Linked DNA regions of Fervidicoccus fontis Kam940. The protein of the gene in region 2 binds, or shares a complex with, the protein of the main gene of each other region. Links are inferred from orthologs where the notes say so. Each region holds a gene or a part of one and is shown on either strand. Other genes may lie near its edges. The genes, in order: FFONT_RS04960 and FFONT_RS00740.

Region 1 (15,812 bases), 810 kb from region 2 along the record:
ATATTTTAATCTCTTTTTAGCTATTCCGTAGAGTTATTTATCAAACTTTTATTAAAAAATATCATTCATTATCTTCTATTGTTTGCTATAAGGTTCATTTATGGCTTTAATAAGCGGTGCATATAGAGCTTTTATTACGTATTCTAGATGAGCTAAGCTTGGACCTCCATCCATCAGGACAGCAACCCAAGCAGCTTCGAGTATTTCCTCTCTGGAAGCTCCCAATTTCATTGCTTCATTTAAATGATAATAAATGCATGTCTCACAGTTTTTAACTATTCCTATGCTCAATGCAATAAGCTCCTTCGTTTTCGCATCAAGAGCTCCATTTTTTTCAACTTTATTTACAAAGTCCACAAAAGCGTTTGCTTTTTTCAGGACTGATTTTTCCTAATACCTTCATCATGTCATTGAATTCTTTTAGTTTTTCCATAGAGTTCAATCCTCTAGAATTTTTTGCACAATTTAACATTATTTATTATTATTCATAATTTTATTAAAAATTTGAACTATTTAAATTTTTTCTTAAAATCTTTATTATTTAAAATAAATATGAACATATAAGGATACTAATAATTTTTATCAAAGTTTTTTAATTTTTATTCTAAACTAATAAGCTTAAACGGGGGAGTATTTTTTTCCGAAATATACATATCAAGATAAGTTTTGCAGAACCTACAAACTTCACTAGAAGAAGTCCCTCCACAGTATTTACACTTCTTTAGCATACTTCCTCTTTCTTTATACAGCCAAGAAAGGGATTTATTTACTGAAAAAATGACTTCGCCACTCTGCATTCTTGAAGCATCAGTTAAAATTCTTTCAGTATATTTTTCATATATATTTTTTTCATAATTTAAATTTCGTATTTGGAATTCATAAATTTCTGGAAAGTTATAATAAGCCATGAAGCTTGTTTCGTAACATGAAATACCACTAAAAGCATTAATGAAGTTCGTTCCATTGCTGCTAGAAATCACTAGAACTCCTTCGTTTATTCCTTCTACTATGCTTCCAAGTATTGATGACAACTCAAGCAATATTAGTACGTCTTGGCATAATGGAAGAACAATAGCGTTGCCAGTTATATTCTTGTCCAATAGACTCAGCATTCCCCTAACAACTCTTAATCTTCCAAGCATGCCTTCATGAGAAATATCTTTCTCTTCATTATCAACTATTTCTAGAGAGTAGAAAACTTCGCTTGGTAGCTTGCCCAAAACTGATAAACTCTTTCTAACAATCGGAGAACTTTCAAATATGACCGTTAGTTTATTATTATATTTCCTTTCTATTTGTCTTAATATCTTAATTAGTACTAACCCTTCTGCAGTGAATGATCTCGGTACAAATACAGAGAGCTTTCCTCCATAGCTCAAAACATTACTTCTTGAGAGGTTTCTTTTCAGTCTCTTGTAAAAATATGTGCTGTAGCAGTCTGCGCATAAGAAGTAATTCGTATATGGTACCTTAAAAATTGCCTCCTTCTTCCCGCATTTTGTACATTTCATGCAATTCGCCTTTATGTGCGAATTTCTTATACTGCGCAAAATCTTTCTTAATTTCATATCAAATTATTGTATCAATTTTTCCATATTCACATCGTATTTTATATGATTCATATATCCTACCATTTTTAATACAATTTTAAGGATAAAATCTTTAGCTATTTGCTTTTTTAAATTAAAGACTTTGTCGCAACCTTCAGTTAGATAAGATACCTGATTTTTTCCACCATAAATGACGAGGCTTTCACTTGTAATAGGTGTAATAAGCAGGATTTGAAATTTTCCGAATAAAAATGAAAACTTAAAAAACCTCGGTTTAAAAAACATTAATTGTAGCTGACTTCTAGTGAGGGAGTAGATGAAATGAGAGCTAAATTTACAGCCAATATCGATATACTTGACTATTACATAGGAGGCTTAGTTGATAGAATAGTTATGAAAGGGTACTATGACATTGATTTGGACAGAGAATATGACCACTTAATGTGGTATATTTACGAAAAGCTTGTTGTTATACTTTTTAAAGGCAAAGAGCCCACTAGAGAAGAGTTTGAAGAAAAAATGAAGAAAATAAGAAGAAGAGATGCAGATAAGCTAAAAGTATTGATATCTTACTTGATAAGCAAATATATGAAAATGAGAAACATACAATCTACAGGTAAAAGAAGCCAAGATGATTTTTAAACATTTTTTATGCTGAAAAATATGCAATAATACTTCAGGTAAAGTCTTTCCTTTAGAAAAAGAAAAAACCTCTATATCCTTACAGAAATTTGTATTATCGTGTTCAGAATTAAGATATCCCTTTACGCAAAACAACTTTTTAATCTTTAAACGGGAATATTTTTATTTACATAGTTATCCGGGCAAATGCAATTATTGCTCAAACTAAAGAAAATGATCTTTTAATATCATTTTGTTTGGAGGGATGCTAGTTTGATAGAATTTAGCATCATCGACCCAGAAACAGTAAACAGCATTGTTGTTAAGAAAAGAAATGGAAGCACCGAGCAATTTAATTTGGAAAAGCTAATGCAATCTGTGAAAAAAGCAGCCAATGGATTTAATGAAATTGATGAGGAGCAGATAAAAGAGGTAGTTGAAAGCGTAATTAAGGATCTGACCTTAAAAGGAAAGGAGGTTCCTTCCTCTGTAATTTCAGATCTTGTAGAAAAGCATTTTGTGTCTAGGATACTAATTTCCCCAATATGGGAAGAAGTGGCAAAGAGATATGTACTTGCAAGAATTTATAATCATGTTTTTGGAAAGGGGAAATGGAATGATTTTGACCCGGTGGATTCGTCTTTTACTTTTAACGCACTGAAGGTCCTTGAAGCAAGATATCTTTTAAAGAATACAGAATCGCTTCGCTTTACCGAAACGCCATCAATGATGTTTAAAAGGGTTGCAAGGCATCTCGCATCGGTTGAAGGGAGATACAATAATAATACTGAAGTGTATGAGAGAGAATTTTACAAAATTATGTCAGAGCTAAAATTCATACCAAACTCTCCCACACTTATGAATGCTGGAACTAGAAACGGTGTTTTGAGCGCATGCTACGTTATACCAGTTAGAGACTCTCTAACTACGAGAAACAATGATGGAATAATGGATGCTGTAAGAGCCCAAGCACTAATACAGCAGCAGGGGGGAGGGACAGGTTTTGATTTCAGTGAATTGAGGCCAGAAGGAGACATAGTCGGGTCAACACAGGGAGTTGCCAGCGGTCCGCTGAGTTTCATGAGACTTTTCGACGTTACTACAGAGGTTATAAAGCAGGGAGGCAAAAGAAGAGGAGCTAATATGGGAGTTCTTCATGTTTGGCATCCGGATATAAAAAGATTTATAAAGGCGAAAACCGGTGAGCTCAAAGACGTATTTTTACAGAACTTTAACATAAGCGTTGGAGTGTATGACTCATTTATGAGGGCAGTGGAAAACGATGGCATTTTTCCTCTAATAAATCCAAGAAAAACATGGCTCAAAAACACTCTTGATATTGATAGCAAATTCTATGCAGTGAATTTAATGAGATACAGCATAGAGGAGGAATGGGTTCAGGAAGAGCTAATAAAAGAACTTGAAAAGAATGACTGGAGCATCCCGCTTCATGAATCAAAGATCATTACTTGGGAGGAGGCTTTAGCTATAGCAGAAAACGAAAAAGCCATAGTCAATTATGTTAAAGCAAGAGATCTATTTAAAGAGATGACGGATAGTGCATGGGAGGGTGGAGATCCAGGAGTTCTTTTTATTGATACGATAAATAGAAAACATCCAACATGGTATCTTGGAAAAATAAATGCAACTAATCCATGCGGAGAAGAGCCCTTGCTTGAGTGGGAAAACTGTAATCTTGGAAGCATAAACTTGACCAAATATTTAGTTGAAGAAAATGGCAAATATAAGATAAATTGGGTTGCATTGGGCAATGATGTAAAGATTGCCATTAGATTCTTAGATAATGTCATCGACGCTAATAGACATCCTCTATCGCAAATAACAAAAGCTAACTTGAAGACGAGAAAAATAGGACTCGGCGTTATGGGATGGGCACATCTTTTAGCTATGATGAAAATACCATATGACAGCGTTGAGGCCATTGTTTTGGCATATAAGCTATCGGAATGGATAGCTTATAATGCATACCTTGAGAGCATTGAGCTTGCAAAGGAAAAGGGCCCCTTCCCGGAATTTAAGCCAGATCTATATAGACCAATATGGAGAGATGCTAGAAAAATAGAAGATTTGCTATCTATAGCCAATATAGAACATGGCAATATAGAGAGCATAATAAAAGCGTTCGATACACCGGAAATCGATTGGAATAAGCTAGAGGAAGAATACAGAAAGTACGGCCTCAGAAATGCAACCGTGACAAGTATAGCTCCAACAGGAACAATAAGCATTATTGGAGGCACAAGTAGCAGTATTGAGCCTCTTTTCGCTCTTGCATTCATGAGGATAGTTTCTGTTGGAACTTTTATAGAAATTGATAAAGTATTTCTAAAGGAGCTTGAGAAATTAGGGCTTGATACTCCCAATTTGATCTCAAAAATCGCGGAAACGGGCTCAATTCAAGGCATGGATGAAATAAGCGAAGAATTGAAGAGAGTATTCAAAACTGCTCATGATATTGACCCTATATGGCATATGTTACAACAAGCATCTTGGCAGGTTTGGGTAGATGCCGGAACAAGCAAGACGATAAACCTGAGAAGAGATGAGCCTCCTGAAACTGTCTATAACATATATTTGCTAGCTTGGAAGCTTGGGATCAAAGGCATTACTGTATATAGAGATAAGAGCAAAAGCATTCAAGTGCTCGAAAAAGGCATAAAGAAAGAAAATAAAACAGTTGACAATCACGTTAAGGAGGCTGTCGGAGAATTACATGAAACTAGAAAATCTGTGAAAAAAATCAGGATAGGAAAAAAAGAAATTGTTGCTGCTGAGGAAGACTATGCCGGCGGTTGTCCTACCTGCGAAACTTGATTTAAACGATATTTGAATTGAGCGGGTTTTAGAGGTTTTTAAAGCTAAATCTTTTTTGCTACGAGCCTTCCGTCTTCGGTCTCTAAAGATAAAATTTTTTCATCCAACAGCCAGGCAAAATACGACATTATCGCTGATTTCAGCAAGAAATACTGTGCCAATGGAACATTCGAAAATCCGTAATGATTAAGAACTTGAGAAATTACACTTTCAACTTCTTTTTTAGACTCAAAGCTATTAACAATGAGATCTCTAACCTCTAAAATCGCATTAATGTTTTTTAAAATCGCATCTTCAGCTTCTGATTGGCTTTGGATTAAATCTCCGTGAGAAGGTAAAACTGCATTGAACTTTTTTACCTCTTCTTTTAGCATTAGAAGGGTTAAATATGAGTTCTTAACATTTACATGATATGGTATTTTATGCTTTATTAGGGTATCGATACCAAAAAAGGCGTCAGCGGTAAATAAAAGCTCACCTCCAATTTTCAAACCGATCATGTCAATACTATGTCCAGGCAATCTTATAATTTCTATTCCAAATTCATTAATATTAAATTCTTCAATTGAATTGCAGCTTGACGGTTCGGCAGCGAGAGTTTTTATTGTGAGAGACTCCGGAGGAAAAGCTTCATATAAGTATAAAGGTTCAAGCAAAGGATTTTCGATAAAGGCACATTCATTCTTCGTTGAGTATGATTGAATTTTAAACTTTTTTTCTAAATAGCTATTTCCTCCAATGTGATCAGCATGAGAATGAGAATTGATAATTGCTACAGGAGTTAAAGAATTTTGATTTAAAAATTTTGCAATTTTTCTTCCACTATCCTCATCTATGCCGGTATCAACTATGATAGCCTCTTTATTATCGTTTGTTACAATTAATACATTTGTCCTTCCTTTAAAAATTAAAAACTTAGAAGACTTTTCCATGATATCACGACTTGATCTTTAAAGAAGCACTTATTGTGTACATTTTTCATCTAATTATGTATTAATTTTTATTTGTTTTTAAACAAATCTATTTTTACGATAAAAAGCATTAATAGCTAAGCGAAAACTTAAAAACGTTCTTGATTTTTAATAAAATGAAGGAATACATCAGCAAAGATGTGAGTGCCGCGGTAGCTCAGCCCTGGTGGAGCGCCGGACTCATACGGTTAAAAAAGAAAGGTCGTTCCTGAGAGATCCGGAGGTCCGGGGTTCGAATCCCCGCCGCGGCACCAAGATTGATTAAAGCAAAGTTATAGATATTTCATAAAAATAATTCTTTTCAATACTTAGAAGAAAAGGGATTTTCTTTTACAATATTCACGTTTTTTCTTCATTTAGTATCTATTTCATAATTTTAATTTCATTATTAATATGGAAATTGTGATAAGCAAAAATTTTTCTATAATATTTTTAAAGCATATTTTTTAAACTCAAGCTAAAAATCAAGAATTAAAATTTTCTAGAATAAGCGATGCTTTATTTTTATTTATACAAATATCTAGAGAATCTTTTATAGAGGTTTTTCCTTGAATTCTTGCCTTGATTATGGTACCTTCCTCTATTTCCAATTCTCCATATAGTGAGCCATTTACTTCTGGATAAATTTTTATTAATTTTCCTTTTATCAAAAAACCTTCGCAGTTATCTTCTGATTCAACTATTGAAATATCATTTGACCTTAAAGCTAGATATCCGTCTTTTTCTTGTATATCGCTAAAAATATTCGCATGCTTTTTTACGTCGCTTAGCTTTATAAAATTGTCAAATCCTAAATAAATTGCAGCTTCAAGAACTTTAGGATCTCTAAGAGCTTTATCAGGATCTCCTAGATATAGCATCTTTCCATTTTTCATGAAAAACACATCTGTAGCTATTTTTAACAAGTTTGAAGCATTTTGGCTGACGATGATTGTAGATAGCCCTATCCTTGCAACCGTTCTATCAAGTAAGTCAATTGCATTTACGAAACTTTGAGGATCCAAATTAGAAAAAGGCTCGTCAAGTAGTAACAAATCTGGCAGTATTGCTAAAGCTCTTGCTAAAGCAACTCTCTGTTTCTGCCCTCCACTTAAAATAGAAACTTTTTTATTTAAAAGATCTTCAATTTTTAACTCTCTAGCTAAATTCAACACACGTTCATTCCTTTCATTAAGCGGTATTTTTCTCACCTTCAGTCCGAACTCTATATTCTCTCTTACGGTCATGTTTTCAAAAAGCGCATAACTTTGAGGGACATAGCCGATATTTCTCTTTTCAGTGGGCAGCTTTGTAATCTCTCTTCCATTTAGTATTATGTTCCCCCTTTTTGCATCTATTAGACCAAGAATTACTTTGAGAAGAGTAGATTTTCCAGCACCATTTGGTCCAATGATTAGCCCAACTCCATTTTTCTTTAGGTTTAAATTTATAGGACCAAGGTGGAATCCGCCAAGGTATGCTTCTAAGCCAATAACATCAAGAGAATTGTCGCTCAATCTTATTCCACCTTCCATCTTAGAACAGCCCTGGTTGCTAGATATATTCCGAGAATTAATATAAGCATAGCTACAGAAAATCTTGCGGCTTCTAACACACCTAGACCAACGTATGCCTCATAAATAGCTACAGAAGCTGGGTATACAAAATTACCTGCAAAGTTTACTTGGTAGGCTACTATTAGCAGTGCACCTGCCTCAGAGGATGCTCTTGCCCATGAGGTTAAAATTGCATTTGCTAAAGCCTTTTTTATATTGGGAATAACAACAGAGAAAAAAGTTATAGCTCTTGGTGCTCCCAGGCTTAATGCTACATTTTCAATTTCGGGGTCTAACCCTTTAATTGCACTTTCTATTATTCTTACAGCATATGTCGATGAAACGTAAAGAACGGCAAGCACAGCTCCAAAAATAGTATCTATAACTTTTATTCCAAGTGTCTGCAATAAAGCACCAAATCCATAGTACTGTGCAAAAGAAAGAACAATCATGATACCTACTATCATGTGAGGAACGGCAATAGGAATATCGACAATAGTTTCAATAACTTCTTTGAATCTGAAATTATATCTTGCTAGTATATAAGCTAGGGGTATGCCAAATACAATTGAAGCGAGTGCAGCTAAAGACGATGCGATGATTGTTATCAATAAGCCTAATTCAAACTGTGTTATTTTAAACGAAGATAGAGCTCCGCTAATTCCAACAGCAAAAATAACTGCAATTGGGTATGAAAAGAATAAAAGCAAAATCCCGCTTAATATTATAAAAGTTAGTAAAAAAAGGGAAAATTTTGTGCTCATCCCGGAAACAGACCTTTCATATTGGTTACGTTATCTAATGGTATGGTAAATATTTTTATTTCTTGCGGTACGTCAGTATAGTTTCCATATACTATTCCAGGGTTAATAGGTTGAATTCCGTAAGATTTGAGAACTTGCTGTCCAATTGGGCTATAGATGAGCAATATAAAATCTATGCTCGCCTGCTTATTCTGAACATTAGATGGTATTGTTATCGTATATATCACTGGTTTACAGCTAAAAGTCTTTGTAGTTCCTAGTTGAGTCCAAGTTACATTTACTTGTTTATAATAGTTAACATAGCTCAAGTCTCCAAGATTTATAGCTGAAGGAAGCGTTATATATGTGATGTTATATCCATTTTGCTGATAATATTGTACTTGGGGAATTGCATTAGATAAGTATGCAGAGAGGATGAATTGAACAGTATTATTTGCGGTCATCAGAGAAAGAAGGTCAGTTTCAGTATTTCTCATAATGTATTTAGACGGATTGCTATATATTGCGCTCCATAAGTAACTGCTATTTCCGTAGAAAGTTAGGCCAGCAAGTTTAAGCATGCACTGTGCTTGATAACCGCTGGGATCTGTGAATGGATTTGAAACTCCTACGACTGTATTAGGATTCAGTGCTATTATATTAAAAATTTTTCTCCAAGTATCGTTCCAAGTATCACTATATGGTATTTGTTGAATAGATTGATTCCAAAGAGAGTATACCTCTCTTCCATATGGAGTATTTAAGTCTACAATTATTGTCATTTGTGTATAACCGAAAGCTATTTCATAGTCTGAAAGGTTAGCTGGAAAAAGTACTGATGGAATAGTAGATGTATCTGCTGCAGCTACAATGCTATAAGATTTCGTAGTAACTTCTTTTTGAGCTACTTCTCCGCTACCTGCAAAAAAGGGAGAACCCTGCTGTACTGAAGGAAAATAGTTAGAATATATCGAAAGAAGTTGAGAGAAACTAAATTTAAGCGTCCCGGCTGCTCCTACATTAAATGTAGTTATGTTGGTTGCCGGATTAGCTTTAATTTCATGATTCTGTATAGTATAAACTAAAACTCCACCTATAGCTAATCCTATAATTATACCTATAGTTAGATACCAATATTTATTCATAGAAATCACTATATTCGTTATTAGATTTTGAAAATAAAAAATTATCGGTTTATTGTAAATTTAGTAACATCTGCAAAATATGAAAATTCAGTGAATGTGTTACGAAGGAAAAAAACTAAAACATTTTATTCAAACGAATAAAAATAATAAACATAAAAATGCTTATTGAGAATAAAAGAAGATTCATAGAAATATAATTCCAATTCTACTATTTAGGACAAAAAAAGAAGGTGTGGCATTTAGCGTCTTGTTAAGGATTTGGAGGCAAACTTAAATGAAATATGAATTTATTGACAATAAAAAGACCGTGTTGAAAATAAAAATTGAAAATATAGACGACCTTTGGCTTCTTTATACGATACTTCAGAAGGGAGATCTTATTACTATGAAAACATTAAGAGACGTAAAGCAAAGTGAAGGTGGAAAAAGCAGAAGGTTGCCTATGACCTTAACTATTAGTTTATCACATATGGAATTTCAACCATTTACTAATAAATTAAGAATAAGAGGAATAGTAAAAGAAGGTCCTGATAAGTTCGGGATTTTAGGTAGCCACCATACCTTAAGTGTAGGCGAAGGGGACGAATTAATAGTATTTAGAGAAGAAGGGTGGGATCAATCAACTATAAAACGTATGGAGAAATATAAAAAATCTTTTGGCTCAGTTTTGATTGTGGCTGTAGACTATGATGAATATTCAATAGCATTATTTCGAAGGCAAGGTTATAAGATATTGGTGAGCAACGATCTTCATATACCGGGTAAAGGAGATGAGAGTAGAGAAAAAGCGATAACCGAAGCTATAAATGAAATCGCATCTTTAGTTTTATCTATAATTAATAGGGAGAAAGATATTTTTGGAATAGTAATTTCTGGTCCTGGTTTTTTCAAGGAGGTAGTAAGCGAAGCTATAAAAAATAGCATTAATAAATTGACAATTGTGTTGGAGAATACGAGTATGGGCGGAGTTTATGGAATAAAAGAGACAATTGCTAAAGGTAAGCCAACAGAAATTCTAAAAGATGAAGAACTAAAAAAATCTTTGCAACTTTTGGAAAATATTCTTATAAAGCTATCAGTAAAACCTGAACAGGTCGCTATTGGTTTGGAAGAATGTAAAAATGCATCTGAAATTGGTGCAGTAAGCGACATATTGATATTGGACGAACTTTTGAGTAATCAAGATTTAGAAAGAAGAAAAGAAATCGAAGAAGTATTAAATAATGTTGAAAGTTTTGGGGGAAGAGTTGTGATACTACCTTCCTGCTCAGAGGCTTCTGAAAAGCTTTATGGACTAGGTAGCATTGTCTGTTTACTCAGATTTCCGATTAGTACTAATAAAGCCGATTTTTCTTCCAGTACTAAGAACGAGGGTCTCTCTTCAAGCAGAGAATAGTGCTCGCATAAATTTCAGTTATTTAATTACGAAAATTCGGCCTAGCGCGATCAATGTTATTGATATATCATTCTTTAAGATTTAAAGCTATTTGCATCCTAAATAAGTAGATAAAAGAGTTAAAGATACTTGGACTAAACTCTTGAGACCTGACCCATAGGAGGAAAATAATTAAAATAATCTCGACTTATTAACAATAAATCTCTCTCTCGTAGGATGCGCTTCAACTACATATGCTTTTCCTTTCTTATTGATAAGATCTTTTAATTTTTTTAAATCATCTAAATGAAAGCAAAGAGAATCTCTGCATCTTTGTATCAAACCTTCATCAATAAATTTTTCTATCTCAATATCAGTACTTTCTGGCTCTAAAATTCCGAATTTGATTAATCCTCCATCAGCCTTTTCATAAATTTTGATGTCATTTTGAGCGGTAATAATAAATCGATTTCTGGTTTGGACGGCATCCTTAAATATAGCAGGACAGAAATGTATAGGTATTTTTAAGCTATGCTTTTTTGCGTATTCAATAACTTTCATGGCGGTTTCTCTGCTTCCATTAACAACTATACCGTTATCACTGATAACAAATCCGTTTATTCTTAGATTCTTTATATTTGTCTCATTGGCTTCCAGTTCATTTATATTTAAAAAATCGGCTCCAGCTTTATCAAGAAATTCCGCTAATTTTATCATCCACTCTTCTTTCCCAGGTAAAGAAGGAATTTCGACTCCTACTGAAAGAGAAGTAACTTTTTTTGCAATTACTACTTTCTTTTCTATTCCATCTATCGTAGGATGAATTCTAAGCTCATCCAATCCAGCTTTTTCTAGCTTTTTTAACACATCTTCATTAATTAAAATGCCATTTGTGTACAAATGGATATGAAAATTGCTTCCAAAATTTTGTTTAAGCAATTCGATTATCTTCGTTGTTCTATCAAAAACTATTAAAGGTTCTCCGCCAGTTATACTCGCCGATTTTGCTCCAGATCTTTCTATTTCTTCAAAAATTTCTTCGAAATTTTCAATCTTTCTTTCATTTACATATATCAAATCCTTATTTCTTCTCAAATAGCTTACTGGGCAATAGAAGCATTTTTCATTGCATAAACCTGTTAAAAATATGACCGCTTTGATCCCAGAAAAACATAAGTTGCAACCAACTGGAAGCTTATTTCCATATATAGCAGCTATTTCTGACTTTTTAATGCTCATCAATACTTACCTCTCTCTCTAAGCACCTTCTTTAGAGCAGGATTTTTTTCTGAAGCTTTTAATACGGCATCTTCTATTGGGTCCTCTGGATATAGCTCTATGTTCAAATAAACCCCAGTTCTCCCTTTTTCATCTCTCCTTATCAGCACTCTCTCTCTTTCTAATATTGTATCAATGCTTATTTTTAAAAGACTGGCAATTTCTTCTTCTCTACCTATTATAGAGCTCTTCGTATAACCTTCTTCAATAGGTTTTATGAGCTCAAGCTTTTTGTTTACTCCGGGTACTCTCACATTCTTCATAAGTTGCCCATAGTCTATAATTCCCCCAAAAGAATAGAATTCTACTTCCCTCTTCATTAGCTTTGTCAAGGGAAAGCTCACTACTACCTCTTCCTCGGGGTCCAAAATTAGATATGCCTTTGGGGAGTTCGATGGTGTTGCCTGAACTATTCTCTTGAGAACAGGCAAAATCCCAAAAGATTCAAGGGTTAGCTCAATTACATATGAGGGAATGTCTTGCAGGATTACAATATCTACATCACTTTTACTGTGCACATCTCCTCTTGCCACGCTACCGTGCAAAAATGATCTTATGTTCTTAGATTCAAGTATACCCATAATATTTCTAGCTTTTTTTCTTTTCTCGTTTAGAATTTTTAGTTCTTTTTCACCGTATTCAAAGTAGAATTCATCATAATTTTTCGACACTTTCTCTCTTACCATTTTAGTTCACGTTAAGAAACAAAGTATTGCCTAAGATATGGGAGGAGAGGAGAAGGTCCAAAGCCCCGCATCCTTGGCCGCTAGACTACCCGGCTTCTTATCATATATTTAATATAATTCGTTTAATAAAAATTTTTATTCCTTTTCTACGTCTTCGTCCTCTTCTTCTAATTCTTCTGCAATATTTTCTTCTTTTTCTATTTCTTCTAATGTAGGCTTTTTAGTTGTCTCGATCAGCAATTCAGAAAGAAGTTGCGCATCTTCTTCTCTTATATAAGGTGCAACAACAGAAACTCCTCTATCATGATAGCTGTCTTCACTTATTTTCAGACTTTCATAGACTATCAAGTACACAGGCAAGGTTGCAACAAGAGTATCTTTATCTTTTCTCTTTAAGTTATATTCTTTGTACTTTGAAATTACCTCTTTTGGCAGGCTAGATTTTAATTCCACCTCGAAAATATCCCTAAGTATCATGAAATCACTGAAGGAAGGTAACCACTCATTCAATAAAAACTCCTTTCCAGCATTTTTTACAACTTCTTCAAACTCTCCTTCTACTATCTTCTTATCCTTTACTTTTCCTGAATGAGCGTTTATTATAATAAAAGATTGCTTATTTCCGGACATATGCTAACACCAAAAATTTCACGCATTAAAAAAGGGATTATTTTAGGAGTTTAAAAATTATTCGCCAAACAATTTAAATTCAATAAAAAAGTTAATTTTAAAGTCCGCTTGATAGATATTCATCATAAGCTTCTTTCAGTAGCCTGATTCCTTCTTTTATTTCATCTTCAGTTGGCATGCTAAAGTTTAACCTTATAGTATTTAACACGCTGAAGTCATGATAGAATGGTTGTCCAGAGACGAATAGTACTCCCTTTTTCTTCGCATATTCTAATAGTTTTTGTGTGTTAACTTTCTTGTTGTTGAATTGCACATATATAAACAATCCTCCCTTGGGCTTTGTCCAGTGAGCATCATTGCGGAACAGTTCATCTAGCATTTCCAGCATAATGTCTCTTTTCTGTTTATACCATGGAATAGCTATTTTTAAGAATTCTTCATGAATTCCATTTCTGAGCCAGATTGTCGCTAAATATTGAGATATACCAGAGACACCTAGGTCTATGACTTCCTTCGCAGCAAGAAGGGCTTTAACAATTTCCTTGTTTGCAAATACCCACCCTATTCTAAGCCCTGGCGAAAGGATTTTGCTTAAGGTGCTAGTAAATATTACTCTTCCTTCGGTATCTAATGATTTAATCGCAGGTAGTGCTTTTCCCTCATAGCTCAAATAGCAGTAAGCGTCATCTTCAAATATTAGAAAGTCATACTGAGACGCGAGCTCATATAGATGCTTCCTTCTTTCCATTGGTAAGGTTGCTCCACTTGGATTTTGGTAATTTGGAACGGTATACACAAATTTTATTCTTTTCCCTTCGCTTTTTAGCTTTCTTAGAAGAGTTTCCAACTCATCTGTTTTCATTCCGTTTTCATCTTGATTAACGCCAAGCATTTTAGCTTTATTGTACGTAAAAGCGAATATAGCCTCAAGATAAGTTGGTCTTTCAACTACTATATAGTCTCCAGGGTCTACAAGTATTCTAGAAACCATATATAAAGCTTGTTGACTTCCTGACATGATAATCATGTCATCATCTTCAGTTCCCTTAAGAGACACGTACTTTTCCATAAGCTTTCTCAATTCTTTCATTAGTTCAGGGTTTCCCTTTATTGGTGGATATTGTAGCATTGTTTGATATTCTGTCTTAAAGACCTCTTGTACGTATGGAAGGGCTTTGTCTAATGGAAACCTCGAAAAGTTAGGTCTTCCTTCGCTGAACATTATTACCTTTCTTCCCTGTGGTGGTTCTGGAAATCCTGGTACTTCTAGTGATAGAAAGTCTGAAATTTCCTTATTTAAGAACGAATTATAATTCATATAAAATACCCCTTTATTTAGTCATCTAATTATTTTTTAATTTCTTTTATTAATAAATATATCTTCTTTTAAAAAACCTTTTAATAAAGTATCAGACAATTTTAAAAATAACTCTAATAAATTCTAATAATACATTACTTAAAAATATTATTTTTTGAAAACAACGAGTATATTTAATATCTATATATTTAATTTTAAGAATATACGTAATGACAAATTTGATTTAATTTAATAAATACTTTTTCATAAAAGTTTTATAAACAAATTTTTCATTTAACTATATTAACGAATAATTTTATTAAAAACAACTGTTAGTTAACGAGTTTCTTATAACAGCTTTAAAGGTGTTTTTTTTACGAAAGCAATTGAGATAAAAGGACTTGTAAAAATTTACGATAAATCGGTAAAGGCTTTAGATGATTTGAGCTTTGATGTAGAAGAAGAATCAATTCATGCACTTTTAGGACCTAACGGTGCAGGAAAAACAACTCTTATACGAATACTTACAACTCAGCTTACCCCTACTAAAGGAACAGCATATATTTTTGGTTTAGATGTTAGAAAGAACCCTCAGCAGGCAAGGGGCATGTTGGGTTACGTGCCTCAGGAAGTTTCATTATGGACAGATTTGACTGGATATGAGAATTTACTTATTTATTCGAAGATTTACGAGATTCCAAAAAGCGAAAGAGTTAAAAGAATAGAAGAAGCTCTAGATTTTATGGATTTAAAAGATGCTTCAAGAAGGCTGGTAAAAACATATTCAGGCGGAATGTTTAGGAGGTTGGAGATAGCAGCAGCTTTAATGGTCCGCCCAAAAATACTCATTTTAGATGAGCCAACTATTGGGCTTGATCCTATCGCTAGAAACAACGTATGGGAAAGAGTTATCTCATATAAAAAAGAATTCGGAACAACGGTGCTTTTTGCTACGCATTACATGGATGAAGCAGACAAATATGCAGATATGATCACGATAATAAATAAAGGCAAGCAGGTAATAAGCGGTAAACCAGAAGATCTTAAAATGATAATTGGAGGAGATAGAGTCACTCTAAAAGTAGACAATAAAGAAAAGGTAAAAGCTATAATTGCTGAAAATTTTGGGATAGATATCATAGAGGA
Region 2 (15,813 bases):
TGATAACTGGACTCTTTACATTTGACCCAATTTATATAGGCACATCTCAAGCTGGGCCGAGGATTCTGGACAATTTAGCATATTACGCCTTTGACCAGTTTTACTCCGGTGTTCCTGGATATGCAGCTGCCATAATTGTTCTCATGTCGCTACTATCAACAGCTCTCGCTATTATCTACATAAAAACTTTAGGATCTCAGAAGTTCATGAGGCTGTCCGTTCCGGACTTTATACCAAACTCTGAAGCTCCCCTCTGGTTGCATAAGCTTATTGTTGCTATTTACCTAGCCTTCTTCCTCATACCGATGTACTGGATTATAAATATAGCACTGAAGACACCTATTGAGCTTATAAGCATCCCTCCCTTACTATATCCGAGGTCAGTAACGTTTGCCAACTTCGATCTCATGTTTACTCAAGGTTTGCCCTATATAATAACTACACTTGCAGTGGCTTCTATAAATACTCTTATAACCCTCTTTCTCGTTTCCCCATTGGCGTATTCGATGGCATCTCATAAATTTGGCGGTAGCAAGTTGCTTATCTACATCCTCTACCTCAACGCTACTCCTACGCTTATATACATAATCCCAATTTTCGCATTTTTAAAAATACTAGGTATAATTAATACGTGGTGGGCCTTAATACTGACATATCCAATAATGACGATCCCAATAACGACGTGGATAATGTATAATTATTATTTAAAATTTCCAAAGCAGATCGAAGAAGCTGCTCAGATGGATGGTATGAACAGGCTTAAGGTATTCTACAAAATGGTTCTGCCATTGAGCAGAAGCGGTCTCAGCGTTGCGGCCATCTATGCATTTTTGTATAGCTGGGGAGCGCTCATCTTTCCTCTAGCTTTTACCTATTCGCCATATGATCTCAGTAAGCCTTTAAGCTTTTCAGGGGCTCAGACCTTTTCAATATTCATAGGACTCCTCATGAGTCCTGTTTCTATGAGCTATGGGGGTGTAGCTGCGGCCGGAGTCATAAGTTCAATCCCGTCTCTGGTGCTCCTCTACTTCGGTAGGAATAACCTTGAAAAAATTTGGGGCTCAAGTGGTGGAAAAATATGACACTAAGGCTTGAAAATTTGAGAAAGAGATATGGTCAGTTTGAGCTTAGGATAGAGGAATATACTTTCAAAGAAAAAAGCTACAATGTAGTTTTAGGCTCTTCTGGATCTGGAAAGACTACCACCCTCAGGCTCATTGCAGGATTGGAACTCCCAGATGAGGGGAAGATAATACTAGATGGTGTCGACATAACAAATGTTCCAGCATGGAAAAGAGATATAGGGCTCGTATTTCAGAACTATGCTCTTTACCCTCATTTAACTGCGTATGAAAATATTTCCGTTCCGCTTAAAATAAAAAAGCTAGACAGAAAGACAATAGATGAGAAAGTTAAGAATGTCGCTGAGATACTCGGGATCTCCAGCGAGCTTCATAAGTATCCTCATCAGCTTTCTGGTGGACAGCAACAGAGGGTCGCAATTGCAAGAGCCCTAGTTAAGGAGCCAAAAATACTTCTCCTCGACGAGCCTTTGAGTAATTTAGATGCGAGGCTAAGACTTGAGGTCAGGGTATTTCTAAAGGAATTGCAAAGGAAGCTGAACATGACTGTAATACATGTAACACATGATCAGGAAGAGGCTATGGCAATAGCTGATAATATAGTAATACTGAATTCCGGCAAAATCGTTCAAGACGGCAGTCCCGCTGAAATCTACAGGAAACCTAAGAACACATTTATTTTTACCTTTATTGGACTGAGCAACTTGCTTCCTGCGTCGTTTTTTGGTATAGATGATGCTGACCTTGTTGGGTTTAGGCCAGAAGATGCTGAAATTGTAAACACCGATGGAGACATCAGCGGATTAGTTGAAGAAATTCAGTACTTAGGTGCTTACAAGCTATTGGAGATTTCAATTGATGAAAAACACAGCGTGATTGTGAGGGTTTTGCCTAGTGAAGAAATTTCTGAAGGACAAAAAGTTGGGATATCGATCCCAAGAGATTTAATGCTTAAGTTTAAAAATGAGGAGAGAGTCCCTCAATGAGAAATTTCAAATTAATTTCGATAACTCACACAGATCTAGACGGAGTAGGCTCTTCATCCCTATACATAAGAAATACAAAGCCTGAAAGCTATAAAGTTATATTCGTTGAGCCTTACCAGCTTTTAAAGGCGGTTAAGAGCATAGCAAAATCTGATGAAAGTTTCGATGAACTGGTTATTACCGATATAGGTCCGAATGCCTCAACTATTAAAGAAGTAGAAAGAGCGTTGGAAAAAATATCGAGGGAAAAAGGAGCTAGAATAAGATGGTTTGACCATCACATATGGAATAATGAGTGGAAGGATGATCTCATCAAGCAAGGTGTAGATCTGAGAGTTGACGAAAATCACTGCGCTACTGAGGTTGTTTATAGAAATTTGAACACCGATGATATTTTTTCTTATATGCTTTCCAAATCTGTGTGCTCAGCAGATTTATGGATATTTAACGACTGGGCTGCACCTTTTTTGGTTAGATTTGTAGGCAATGGCAGAGGAAAAAAATGGCTCGAATACGTTCATAGCATATTTGTAAAGTCCCCGAGCTTCGAAACGCTAATTGAAGCATCAAAAAATAAAGCCGTAGAAGTGTTTGACAGGGAAATTGAGCTCATGGGATTTTATAGAGAAAAAGCGGAAGATATCAATATAGAAGGGATCAAACTGACATTTGTATTTAAAAGTCATAACGATCTGAGCACAAGCATGCTTGCTCAGTATCTTATGTCTGTAAGAAATTCAGATATCGTAGTTGTGGTGGATAAGAGAGGGAAATATGAATTTAGGTCGAAAAAGTGCAACGTTAGAGAAATAGCTTTCAAGCTGGGAGGTGGCGGGCATCCGGAAGCTTCAGGAGCTCCTTTTCCCAATTTTCTTACACTACTTATGAAAATGAAGCTCTATGGGCTTGCTGTTGATTTGGCAAAAAAGAAGCTCTTAAATACTGTAAAAGAAGTTTCATGCATCCCCTTTAACGTTATTAAGAAAGAGATTTAAATTTTTTATCCTGTTCATTACGTAATATCGTTCTTTTAGAAATAATAAAGATCAGATAGATAAAACCCTGGAGCTATTTTTCAATTAAAGAAGCATGGGAAACCTAATATACGCAGAAAAATAGCAGAAGCTAACGGGCCCGCGGGGATTTGAACCCCGGACCACCAGCTTAGGAGGCTGGCGCCCTATCCTGGCTAGGCTACGGGCCCTTCAAATATTTTGTTTATACAAATTACTTTAAAAAACCTTTTCATGTACTTAAAACTTCTTCAATTATATTGGTTTAAAATTCAAGCGCAATCTCTCTTTCTATTTTGCTTCTTATGCTCTTTATAACTTTATAAACGGATATCGGCTCTTCACAGATAATCCTTATCTTAAATCCTATCTTCTGTTGCTCATCGAGCCATTGAATGCTCGAAAAGTGCGGCTGTGCAAACAAGACGCATCCTTCTTCTGTCAAGCCTGTTATCGTTCCGCCCACGTGTGTCTTCTCTCTGAGAATGCTGGAAATAGCGTCCGAGAGAGAGGTTAAATAACCAGCTTCAGGCACTCTTACAAATAAAGAAATATCTATTGTTCCCATATTACATTCCTTATCTTTTTTACTATTAAAATATTATTCATCTTTTCAATAATATTTTTTAACATGCCATTAGAGAGATCTTACAACTGAAAGCCTCGCCCTTTAGGCGGGGAGGAGGTCAGAGAGGAGTAAGGACTTGGACAAATTAGAATTAGTCAAAATTCTTCTTCAGCTGATTCCTCCTGGAAAAGTTACAAGCTACAGTGAGCTCTCAAAGATAACTGGCTGGTCACCGAGATCAGTTGGAAAAATATTATCAAAGAACGATGAGCCCATCTTGGTTCCCTGCCATAGAGTTGTAATGAAAAACGGCAATCTGGGAGGTTATTCTGCTTTTAGCGGTAAAGAATTTAAAAGAAGGCTTTTGGAACTAGAAGGAGTTGAATTTTGCAGTAATGGAAAGATAAAAAGAAGTAATTTTTATAAACTTTCAGAGATCCTTTGAGCTCAGCTTTTCAATGATTTTTTTCGCTAAGAGTTCAAGAGATCTGTCAATTTCGCTCCCGCTTGCAAGCTCATAAATAGGAACGCCCTTATCCTGGGACTCTCTGATCCTTTCATCTAAAGGAATTTTTCCTAAAGCCTCAATCCCGTGATCCCTTGCAATCTCCTCGATGTAGCTTTTTCCAAAAACTTCGATTTTACTGCCATCATCGCAAGTGTAATGACTCATGTTTTCAACGATCCCTAGTATGGGAATCTCCATTTTCTTGAGAAAGACCACTGCCTTTCTAACAACTCCTTCAGATAGCTTTCCGGGAGATGAGACGATGATTGCATATTTTGGTGAAGGTACATATTGAGAAATTGTAATAGCCTCATCACCAGTACCTGGAGGCATGTCGAATATTAGGAAGTCGAGATCCTCCCATCGAGTCAAAGCGAGGGTTTGAAGTATGAACTTCGTTCTTAAAGCGCCCTGCCAAATTAGAGGAGAGTCCTTTTCTTTTAGCATTAACTCAAGACTCATTACCTGTATACCTTTAATGTTTGCAGGAATAAGCTCTCCAGAGCTTTCTTCCATATATATTTCGGCATCGGAATTCCCGAGAACGAATGGTATTACGGATCCCGTCTCATCAGCATCATATACCCCAACCTTATAGCCCATTTTTGAAAGATACATAGCTATAGATGCAGCTATAAAGGTCTTTCCGACACCACCTTTGCCGCTGAAGATCATTATCCTGTTTTTTATTTTTTCAAACTTTTTCTGCATCATGCTTATGTACTGATCTATCTCTTCGGCTGCCTTTTTCGGATTAGTAGTAGTGCTCCCTGCCTTCATTTCCCTAATTCTCAGATCATTTTTTCCGCTTCTGCTTTCTGACATGCTATACACCCTTTCTACTGTATATAGTTAACAATTGAGGTTTTATAAAGAATACATATGTAATGCTTTCAAATGCAGATCTCATGCAATTGGAGTAAAGGTTATTGCTGAAAGTACTAAAAGCAGCGTAAAAGTCTGTATGAAGAAATTCAGAGCTTTTCCTTTATTTCCAGGGATTTTCAACGAAATGATTTCGCTTATTATCCTCCCTCCATCAGTGATAAAAATAGGCGCCGCATTTATTATCGCGAGGCTGAAGTTTATAACATACATAAATGTGAAAAATTCCAGCATGGGAAAATAAACACTATCCGGAAGTGATTGTATGCCTTTTGCCTGCTCGATTGTGATTCCAATCTTACTTACATTCGAGGGCTTGTAGACAAGCAACCAGCTGAGGTTTTCAGAGCTTGGAGATCTATATGTAATATTGAACCAAACCCCACTGTTGGTGTAGTTCTCGATTATCGGCCCTATATCATATGGAGAGCCTATTTTTGTACCGTTTATTTCCAGTATCGTGTAACCCGGCTTTATTCCATAAATTTGTGCTGGAGATCCACTTTCCACAGAAACCACTGTCGCTCCGACAGCATTTACTGTCATGAGTAAAATTAGAATTAGAAAGATGAACGCTATTATCAGGTTAGATGAAGGCCCAGCAGAGAGTATTTTAATCTTATCTTTAAAAGATGCTTTTTTGAACGCCTCTTCGTCCGGCTCCACAAATGCGGCCGGTATAAATACTGCAAGTATGAATCCTACGTTTTTAACGGGGATATGTGCTACCCTTGATGCAAACGCATGAGAAAGCTCATGGATTAGGGCAGCTATTCCTATAGAAATAAGTATGTAGATAATAGCGGTTCCTTTTATTGTTATCCCAGGTATAATTGGAACGAGACCACCTGAGCTGTATCCTGAAAACCTTAAAGCTACAGCTTCGATCATGTAGTAATAGAACATGAAGAGCGATATGAACGTGAGAATTACTGAAGCGTATATTAATCCTCTCAGAAACTTGTTTTTTTCATATTTATCCAAAAAGGAGAGAGCAGAAGGCTTTTTAAAAATTATAAAAAAGGGGGAAACTTCCAATCCTTTAAATTTTTTCCTTAAAGCATACCCAATGGCGAGTGCTATGACCCAATAAGTAACGATCGCGACAACCGTTAAAACTACATCATTCAACGATCATCACACATAAAAAAATCAAAAAAGGCATATATAACTTTAGCTTAATTCTTTTACCTTTTCGACGAAGTCAACTTCGTAAGGAAGTCCCACAAATGCAACTTCTCCATTTATTGCTATTACAGGCACGCTCATCACATTGTATTTGTCAGCGATGTCAGGGTTCTCATAAGCTTCTACTGTATCTGCAATTACGGATTTGTTTCCTGATTTGTATGATTCGAAAGCGATCATGTTTGCAAGCAGCGCTGCATATGGACAGTATGGGCATGATGGAGTAATTATAACTTCAATATACACCTTTCTGTTTATGCTTTTGATGGTTTGCTTGCTGCTTTCTTCAAGACCTGAATCGTTCTGACTAATTCTGATAATTGTCTCTACTAAGCTCCTTATCTCCTCTCCTGAAGGTATACCAGTATATCTTATCCTTCCCTCAACTAATGTTACAGTAGGCGTTCTTGATATTCCATACTGCTTAAATTTCTCTACATCCTTTTCTTTATCATATACAACAAAATCAAACAGCTTTTTTCCGTTTACGCTAGGACTTTTTTCCCTGAAATAACTTAAAAGCTTTATCGTTTCCTGACAGTAGTAGCAGCTTTCTTTAACAAAAATCTCTGCAATCACTGGAGATGCCATATCTCTAAGCGCCTCTTCGAGAGCCTCTAATGTTTCTTCGTCAAGCTCTCCTCCAGGCACCATTGGGTGCTCTTCATTAAATTCGGATGTCTCTTCTTCTGAACTCATGATTATTCACCTAAAAAATGACATAATCACTCTTTCGTTTGAAGGATTAAAAGGTTAACGTAAAGATCTTTTTTTGCACATTAGAAATGTCATATTTAATCCGAGAGCCTCCTCTATCTTAGTATGATGTTTGAATATTCCTAAGGTATTATTTTTTAAAGCCCGATGATAAGATATGAGTATGGTAAGGGAGTCAGTTCATTTTAGCACTTGATCCTCGAATACTCTTTCTTTTAAGGTCAGCGTCTTACCTTTTTAATCCTGTTTCTTGAATTTCAAAATTTTTAATTTAAAATATCTGGAGATCAGATTATACAACATGTCCATATCAACAAATTGAAGGTTTTTAATCATGAAGCTGTACTCAAAAAAAGGCGATGAGGGAAGCACGTTCTGCATGAAGTATCTAGAAATGGTTCCTAAGAATCATCCGTTTGTTGAATTCGTCGGAGAGCTTGATGAGGCTGAAGCTTCCTTAGGGCTAGCTAGTAGCTTGATTCCAGATGAGCTTAAGGAAATAAAAAGCGAGGTTGATTGGATCCAAACCCTTTTGTTCAGGATAGGTTTTACTATCGCTGGTAAGGACTGCATCAGCGAAGAAGACTTAAAAGTACTTGAGAGCATAGCAGATAAATATTCAATTTATGCAAAGCCTCTATTTTTGCTCAACGGTGGGCATCCCGCTGCAGCAGCCGTATCGCTATCTAGGGCAATAGTCAGGAGAGTTGAAAGAAGACTTATAGATTTAATTTCAAGAAAGGAGGTCATAAACAAAGAAAAGCTGGTCCTTTCCATTTTGAATAGAGCGAGTAGCGCTTTGTATGGAATACAATTAGCCATAAACGGCAAATTGGGATATGAGACCAAAAGGATAGAGTGTGGAAGCTCAAAGCTCGTATAAAAATTCCGGAATTTCTACGATTTTTTTCCCAGAAATTACCTGATCAATGCTGTGTATTACTCCTCCATAGTTTAAGAGCTCCCTTTCAACTTCTTTCAGATCAATATCTCTGCCCTCTATCACTATTAAGATTGACTCCGTTTCTACATCAATCTCTTTGACAGTTATGTTTACACCTTCAACTCCCCTCACTCTTTCTAAAACTAGCGAGAGCTCATCAATGCCTATTCCTTTGATTGGAATGAGAACATCCAGAACGGCCCTTAAAATGCCCATATCTTATTATCACCGGCCTATTCCAAAATTATATTTGATTTGTTATCTTTATCTTTTTTTCTATATATTGCGGCTCGCTATTTTCCTTCCATATCAACCTCAAAGTAATCGAACTAGAATTAGGAGGCAACTTAAGCACCAGCTCCCTCTTTGCTGAGCTTTTTGGCTGTATGCTTTCTAAGTCAATTTTTGATACGAGAATACCTGAAGAAAATGCAACCAGCATCGGTGCTTCGAGCGGACTTTCAGAATTATTGAAGACGTCTACATTTACGATTACACCGCTTTCATTTCTTCCCCTTATCTCCGCCTCCAAATCTATGCTCCGCTGTTTCTTGCTTGCAGAGTTCACTATCAAATTTGTAATTAATATGAAACTCTTGCTCTTTCCGCCGACATCAATTCCATCATTCTTAAAACTTAAAGTAAATATGGGCTCCTTGTCAAAGGGAATTTGATAATCATCGCAATTTTTTGAAATCTCTAAGCGCTTAACGTATCTCTCATTAACCCTTATCTCTAAATACTGAGGAACTTTCTGCGCAAATATGTTAAAGTGAATGTTATTTTGCCTCAATTCATTGCTTTTTACGGATATCTTCTTTATTTCCTGGCTCTTTATAATAGCCCCTCCAGTATAATACTTTATCCAGTTAGTCGTATCCGAATTATCTTCAATTAGCTTTATAATCGTCGCATGGGTCAAAAACACAGGTGTCGAGGATATAACTGTAAGCTTATGGAACCTCCTCTTCGCCTCTCTATTTACAAGCGGGGTGATGTCTATCACCGTAGCTCCATATGTATTTTCTCCAATAGGTAATATAAAATTCGGCTTAAATTGTTTTGATACAGAAATACCATCGAACCAGATCCTCCACTTAACGCTTTCCTGCTTGTCAAAAATTGCTCCTATTTCAAGCAGTGATAAAGTAGCTTTAGAATTGTTCTTCACTTTGTGAAAATAGACTGACTGCTTAGAAGGTCTATACAGACCGCCAATGCTTTCGCCTATTACTACCGATTCGCTAAGAGCCTCACCGCTGAACTTTTTTTCCAATAGTGCTGTTAAAGTGCTATCATCCAAAATAATGTCACCCTTTCAATAATTCTTAACTAAAAAGCAATATATATCATTTGACAGTTTTAGCTTTTATCATTTGCCTAATTAAAAAACATGCTAAAGATTTACCAATATAAATGATAAGGGAACAATTATTGGAACCACAAATCCTGTCAGGAAGCCCTGCACGAAAGCAGCGATAACGCTATCTTCACTCTTGCAGTACTTAAGCACAAATGGAAACAAAACGTCATATACAGGATCTCCGGCATAAGTTACTGCGCCAAAATCTCCAAAGTATTTTTGAATGCTTGGAAATGCGATTATGCCGAAGAGCTCACGGGACAAATTGGAAAAGAAGCCTATAGTTCCTAGAGTGCTTCCGCCTAAAGCGCTTAAATATGGACCTGTAAAAGTATACCATCCGAGCCCCATGCATGCAGGTATGGAGCCCTTCCCAAGCACAAAAAAGAAAAGCAAACCCGTTATAAGAGAACCTAAAATTCCGAACAACAGCGTTCTTACTCCTAAAAACGCCTTTCTAAAGCTTTTGATTTCCCTAATCCTTAAAGATGCTTCTATGCTGGCAAAAAACACAAGCATCACTAAAAAAGAATTCTCCATTAAAAGACTTACATTCTCAGGCCTAAATAACTTTCCTGCAATAAAACCAGCTATGAACGCGAGAATTACTGCTTGATAAAACTTCATCATTTGGTACCTTTCATAACTATTTTTGCTAGAAAAGCTCCTAAAATTCCACTTAACACTCCCATTATTGAAGATATTGTGATCAGAAAGACGTCTGCGGTTTCCCAGCTTGAGCCCATCTCCATACCCACAGAAAATATTATAACAAGAACTGAAATTTCTAGCCCATAGCCAATGGCCTTTTTCACTCCCTTTCCGTTTTCAAACCTTTTCCTTCCAAAAATTCCAGCGAGAAATCCTATAAATATTGCAAAGTAGAGAATGCCCAAATATGCAATTTCATCCATTTATCCTTCACCTTTTGCTCTCCATTTTCCCATATGTTTAGGATAGTTGTATTTTGGTTCTATTCCAGCTTTTTCAAGCATTTCGCAGAGCTTGCATACATCTCTTCCGATGCTCGTCGGCTCGCCACATATTCTGCAAGTTGGGAGGGAGTTTAGTTCCTTCAGCTTGTTTGTTCTATCTAAAAGCAAGTTATCAAAAAATTCCAAAATCCTCAGCTCAACGCCCGGAGCTTCCCTTTCAAGCATGTAGAGCCAGTGCCTTATTCTTGCTCTCAATGTCGGCTGGTAGATTATATACGGACACTCGGTTTCTTGAAATTTGAATCCAAGTAAATAGGCATAAAATGCTGCCTCATACTCGTATATCTTTCTCAAGGGCTTTACTCTCTGCACTAGCTTGTCGCTCAACTTAGGGGAAAGTGGGTGCTGTCTCAGTAGCCTTTCCGGATCTCCTCTAAGTATGTTCATAAAAACGGTTTGAACCTCATCATCCAGATTGTGGGCTGTGAGTGTCCTGTCTGCTCCGAGCTCTCTGGCATAGACATTAATTATCCTTCTCCTCAAGCTGCCGCAGTAAGTGCAGGGAGAGAGCTCAATCCCCATTTCACGAGATTTTTCTACTATTTCTCCAAGGGAATAGCCCACAAATTCCTTTATGCTGGTTATTACTGTATCTATGCCCCTCTCTTTAGTATATTTCTTTATCCTTTCTATGTACTCCTGCCTATTATATCCGGGAATTCCCTCTACAATTGATAGTGCTATAATTTTGCTTGAAGGGTGAAAATGCGATACTGCATCTAGAAGAACAAAGCTGTCTTTTCCTCCGCTAATTGCGAGGAGGAGATTGTCTCTTTCTGAGAACATCCTCTTATCTTTTACTTCGTTTGCAATCCTTTTCCTAACATCCTCTATAAAGCACTCTCTGCAGAGATACTTGTTCGTGAAGGCTTGATAGAAAACTGCCTCTCTTCCGCACAAACTGCACTTCACAATCTCACGCACTTGCATCAGTATTATTGAAATGAGAAATTAAATACATTTTGTTTAAAAAAAGAGATAATTTTTAGAAAAAGTTTATATTAAAATATGAAAAAGATCAATTGAATTTTAACAAAGGTGACTATTTTGCTTTTAACGAAAGAAGATGCTTTAATAATCGGCGATTGGGACGCTGATGGAGCAGTCTCCGCTGCAATACTTTCGTATATGCAGAACAGCAGAGCGTACCCTTCAAATAAAAAGCTTGTCGTATATGTAAGACCTAGCGGTCCCAGAGAATTGAGAAAAGTTATGAACGATTATTCTGGGTGCCCCGAGTTTATTGCGTTTCTAGACATACCATATATCCAGGAAAATTTTGGGATTTTTGAAGACATAAAAAAGAGCTGTCCTAACACGCAAGTCATTTATGTAGATCACCACTTCTCCACAATAGACAATGTCGAGGTGCTTAGAAAATTTATTGACAAGTTTAGACTGGGGAAGGATAAGCCTACGTCCATGCATTTATTGGATATTGCTCACGAAATTAAGCTCCAGCTTCCTCAAAGGCTTGAGCTTTTTGCGAAGGCTCTTTGGTATATAGAGCTAGGGAGGAAGCCATCTGATGAAATAAAGGAGACCGTTAGAGTTGTGGCTACGATCTCGAGGGCTCTAAAGCTGAACAGGGAGGAGAAGTTTTGGGAGAAAATGGTTAGGTGGCTATCCAACCCACTCCCGATACCTTTGGGAAAAAGCGATTTGGAAATACTGAATAAAGTTGAAGAGGAAATAAAAAAGAGAGATGAGGAGCTTGAAAAGGCAGTGGAAGACCTTGCAATAAGCGCGAGGAGGGTCGGATGCTTCAGGTTTGTTGACGCGAGAAAGAAGTGGAAGAGGAGAGGCGTCTCCAGTCTTGCGACGAGGTTAGCGAGGAAGTTCAAGGCACCTGTCGCTCTTTTAGCTAAAGTAAAGGATGGAGAGATTTTGGTGATAAGGACTAAAAATGCAACTGCTAAAAAAATCGCGGACGAGCTCTATGCTATTGGCATGGCTGTTAATACTGGAGGCCATAGAAATATAAGCATTGTAAGGCTGAAGAGCGGTTATGATTTGAAAAAAATAGAAGATGTATTAGTAAAGTACTGTAGGTACATATGAAAAATCACATCACGTGGCTTTTGAAGACCTTGTCATGATATATAATTATTCCCTTATCAGTTATATCGAAAGGATGTCTTCTCATATCATGCGCAGTGCCCCTCATCTTCCAAACAATTATAGACCTTAAAAGCTGCCCATCATATTCGTCAAGATCTAGCCTTATTATCCCATCAGCAGCATGCTCAACGCCAGGACCTCCGAAGCCTCTTTCTGTTACGCTTACTTGGGAAATTAAAAAGCTTGTTGTTCCCAATCCAGAAAGTATCCTTTTTAGTTGCATTACTGTATTTCTGGCAATTGCAGGCTTAGTCATGTATAAAGTGGAGACGGAATCTATAACTACTCTCTGAGCATTTGTCTCTTTAATAGCCATTCTAATTACATCTATGAGCTCTCCGACATCATCAACGCTTTTTACAACATACTTCTCTCTTTTCGCAGCTTCACCTATGCCCGAAGTAAATGCATCTACAATAGCGAACTTTCCCTCCTCTTCAAATTTTTTCACATCCCAGCCGAACGTAGCCATAGCTCTCCTCACTTGAACGGGATGCTCCTCTAAAGACACATATACTGAAGCCTCTCCCCTCACAAGTCCATTGTACAGAAAGTGCTGCGAAAGTATTGTCTTTCCTGTTCCCGGCCCTCCGGTGATTATGACAACGTTTCTTTTAGGAATCCCCCCATTCAGTAGCTCATCAAGCCCGGGGATCCATGTTTTTACCCTTTCAATAGTAAAAGACACTTTTTATCACTCATAATGATTTTATAATATATTATGCAGGCGTGTAATAAATTATTTACTGAATATTTTTATCTGAAACTTTTTCTGAAACTTTTCTGTGGTTTATTTGACGCGAATGCCTGAAAGATACGTCTCCTCTATCTTTACATCTCTGATCTCTCTCTCATCGAGCTCAAACGGATTTCTATTTACAACGATGAAGTCGGCGTATTTTCCTTCTTCTAGGCTTCCCAAACTACTCTCTTCAAACAGGAGATATGCAGAGCCCTCTGTATAGAAATAGAGAGACTCCTCTAAGTTTATCCTTTCATCTTTCGTGAATTCATATATTGGCAAATTTTCGTATTTTCCCCTTGTAATGGAGCTATAAACCGTTTCCCATGGGTTCAGCGATTCTACTGGAGAGTCTGTGGAAAATCCCAGTTTAATTCCTTTCTTAATCATCGACTTGAATGGGTAAGCCAACCTGATCCTTTCCTCTCCAACTCTATTTTTGATCCACCAGTCAGATATTACAAAGCGCGGCTGAAGTGATATAGCTATTCCAAGTTCAGCAATCTTTTCTAATTGGTCAGGCCTCAGGATTGATGCGTGCTCTATCCTATGCCTTTTCTCCTTTAAATTTCCAAGCTTTTCGTAAGCGCTAATTATCATATCTATTGCCCTATCTCCAATTCCATGAACAGCAATCTGTAGCCCCAGCTCGTCCGCAGCTTTAACAATTTCCATTAGAACTTGTTCATCAATATTTGAATGACCGCTATTTTCTGGGTCATCAGAGTATGGGCTTGAAAGCCATGCGGTTCTTGCGCCAAGGCTTCCGTCTGCTATTATTTTAATTCCCATGAGCTTCAACATATCATCCCCTACCCCTCTTTTTAATCCCAAACTCTTAAAGAAGTCGAATAATTCCATAGCTTCTTGATAATTCAAATAAGCCCTTACCCTAACCTTCATCCTGCCCTCATCTTTTATCTTCATAAGAGCTTTGAAAGCCTTTAAGCTACAGCTCACGAACCCCACAGTAGTTACTCCTTGGGAAGATGTGTAATTCATCGCATCTTCCAAAAACTTTGAGTAATCGTCAATGGTGAGGGATTCCGAAAACTTTCTCCTTGCAACTTCAAACGACTCCTCTTTCACCACTCCAGTTGGAATTCCATTCTCATCCTTCATAACACCAGGAAGATCGCTGTTTATAAGACCAGTGAGTTCCATAGCTTTAGTATTTAGAACTGCAGCATGCATGCAGATCCTTGTAAGCATTACTGGCTTCTCCTTTACAACTTCATCCAGGTCGTGCCTAGTTGGCCATCTCTCCATTTTTTCTTGATCCCATCCGTGCCCGAGGATCCAGGAATTTCTTGCTTTTCGAACGTATTCCCTAAGCATAGACTTCATTTCTTCTACGCTCTTCACTTCTCTCAGATCAAGCATATTTAAAAACATTCCGAGTTCATCCAAGTGCATATGCGAGTCAATAAATCCAGGAAGGACCACTCTTCCATTAAGGTCTAATATTTTTCCATTGAGCTTTCTGACCACATCTCTCACAATGCCTTCCTTACCCACATATACAACCCTACCCTCGCTTACGATCATTGCCTCTTCTATCCTCAAAGGGTTAAAAGACGCATATATCTTCGCATTAACGAAACCCGTTACCATAAAGCTCCCCATCACTTGAATATAATTATAATCACTCACTTTAAAGGATGTGGGTTCTTAAAAGCGAAGAAGGAGGTCAAATAGGATTTTGCAAAAATTTAAAAAGCAATAAATTTTGCGCTTTTAGAAATTAAAGAATTGCAGTTATTTATAGCTAATTCAAAAAATGCGGCGGCCGGGATTTGAACCCGGGATCACCGGCTTGGAAGGCCGACGTCCTAGTCCAGGCTAGACGACCGCCGCTCTTGTTCCTCAACTAGTGATGTTTAATGAAAAAATCCTTATAATTTTTTTGCTTTTTCAAAAAAGGAGTATAGGGGATTGTTAAAAAATTATTGAGCCGTATATCCCCCATCTACTACAACTTCTGAACCAGTCATGAAAGATGACTCATCGCTCAGCAAAAATACGATAACTGAGGCGATCTCCTCCGGCCTTCCAAGCCTTCCAAGAGGATGCAGCTTCTTTAGGGCCTCATATACCGCATCTCTATTTCCTGTACCCTCCGCATAACCCCTCACCATTGGAGTATCAATAAATCCAGGATGGACAGAATTCACTCTTATGTTATATTTCGCATAGAATAGAGCATCGACCTTAGTCATGATCCTTACGGCTCCTTTTGAAGCATGATATGGAGGTACATCCGGAGCTCCTACTATTCCATAAATAGAAGACAGGTTTACTATGCTACCTCTGTTGTTTTTAATCATGTATGGAACTGCGTGCTTTGTGCAGAGGAACACTCCATTGAGGTTAACATTTATGACCTTATTCCACTCTTCAAGCGTTATCTCATGAGTGGGCTTGCTCACTCCCGCTATTCCAGCGTTGTTAACCAACCCGTAGACATCTCCCAGATCTTTTGAGATCTGCTCAAATGTTCTCTTTACCTCATCTTCGTTCGTCACATCAAGCCTGTAGAATTTTACGTTTTGATTCCCAGTTGTCCTCTTAATCTCCTCTGCAGCCTTTTTCCCTTCATCTTCAAGAACATCGCACACTGCTACCTTTGCCCCTTCCTTCGCTGCGAGCATTGCTGTAGCATATCCAATGCCTCTTGCAGCACCTGTTATTACCACTACTCT

Evidence for each region.
Region 1: the proteins of FFONT_RS00740 (region 2) and FFONT_RS04960 are in contact, whole or in part, in a crystal structure (PDB 3D31), measured with the Methanosarcina acetivorans proteins. The link is inferred for Fervidicoccus fontis Kam940 from one-to-one orthologs. Residues at the interface, in WP_011020340.1 of Methanosarcina acetivorans: Thr40, Glu44, Ala47, Phe49, Ser68, Pro69, Glu70, Ile74, Phe76, Tyr78, Asn80, Ser82, Leu83, Phe84, Pro85, His86, Phe95, Gly96, Met99, Lys100, Lys101, Arg140, Ala141, Thr144; in WP_011020339.1 of Methanosarcina acetivorans: Arg169, Leu170, Asn172, Ala173, Ala174, Arg175, Ser176, Leu177, Gly178, Ala179, Pro180, Leu181, Lys183, Phe187, Val188, Pro191, Leu192.

The regions. Positions count from the first base shown.
Region 1 is NC_017461.1:950,295-966,106, forward strand. The notes cover bases 6,377-9,375. They hold FFONT_RS04960 (ABC transporter permease), read right to left. Parts: upstream 8,277-9,375; coding sequence 7,476-8,276; downstream 6,377-7,475. Other genes in these bases: FFONT_RS04955 (ABC transporter ATP-binding protein), read right to left, coding at 6,442-7,491; FFONT_RS04965 (substrate-binding domain-containing protein), read right to left, coding at 8,273-9,375. Outside these bases: FFONT_RS04925 (carboxymuconolactone decarboxylase family protein), read right to left, coding at 76-357; FFONT_RS04930 (hypothetical protein), read right to left, coding at 600-1,511; FFONT_RS04935 (hypothetical protein), read left to right, coding at 1,872-2,192; FFONT_RS04940 (adenosylcobalamin-dependent ribonucleoside-diphosphate reductase), read left to right, coding at 2,445-5,006; FFONT_RS04945 (MBL fold metallo-hydrolase), read right to left, coding at 5,051-5,938; more of FFONT_RS04965, read right to left, coding at 9,376-9,400; FFONT_RS04970 (mRNA surveillance protein pelota), read left to right, coding at 9,675-10,796; FFONT_RS04975 (radical SAM protein), read right to left, coding at 10,968-12,014; FFONT_RS04980 (nucleotidyltransferase domain-containing protein), read right to left, coding at 12,014-12,739; FFONT_RS04985 (DUF2286 domain-containing protein), read right to left, coding at 12,875-13,369; FFONT_RS04990 (aminotransferase-like domain-containing protein), read right to left, coding at 13,467-14,687; FFONT_RS04995 (ATP-binding cassette domain-containing protein), read left to right, coding at 15,076-15,812. UniProt on the Methanocaldococcus jannaschii protein: Part of the ABC transporter complex WtpABC involved in molybdate/tungstate import. Probably responsible for the translocation of the substrate across the membrane.
Region 2 is NC_017461.1:142,270-158,082, forward strand. What follows is about bases 74-3,073. They hold FFONT_RS00740 (ABC transporter ATP-binding protein), read left to right. Parts: upstream 74-1,078; coding sequence 1,079-2,068; downstream 2,069-3,073. Other genes in these bases: FFONT_RS00735 (ABC transporter permease), read left to right, coding at 74-1,082; FFONT_RS00745 (DHH family phosphoesterase), read left to right, coding at 2,065-3,063. Also shown: more of FFONT_RS00735, read left to right, coding at 1-73; FFONT_RS00755 (hypothetical protein), read right to left, coding at 3,347-3,649; FFONT_RS00760 (MGMT family protein), read left to right, coding at 3,786-4,094; FFONT_RS00765 (Mrp/NBP35 family ATP-binding protein), read right to left, coding at 4,080-4,982; FFONT_RS00770 (site-2 protease family protein), read right to left, coding at 5,064-6,173; pdo (protein disulfide oxidoreductase), read right to left, coding at 6,216-6,929; FFONT_RS00780 (ATP:cob(I)alamin adenosyltransferase), read left to right, coding at 7,282-7,830; FFONT_RS00785 (DUF211 domain-containing protein), read right to left, coding at 7,816-8,106; FFONT_RS00790 (hypothetical protein), read right to left, coding at 8,135-9,193; FFONT_RS00795 (LysO family transporter), read right to left, coding at 9,287-9,880; FFONT_RS00800 (hypothetical protein), read right to left, coding at 9,880-10,167; FFONT_RS00805 (TIGR00269 family protein), read right to left, coding at 10,168-11,160; FFONT_RS00810 (hypothetical protein), read left to right, coding at 11,296-12,309; FFONT_RS00815 (KaiC domain-containing protein), read right to left, coding at 12,314-13,057; FFONT_RS00820 (amidohydrolase), read right to left, coding at 13,160-14,725; FFONT_RS00830 (SDR family NAD(P)-dependent oxidoreductase), read right to left, coding at 15,058-15,813. UniProt on the Methanocaldococcus jannaschii protein: Part of the ABC transporter complex WtpABC involved in molybdate/tungstate import. Responsible for energy coupling to the transport system.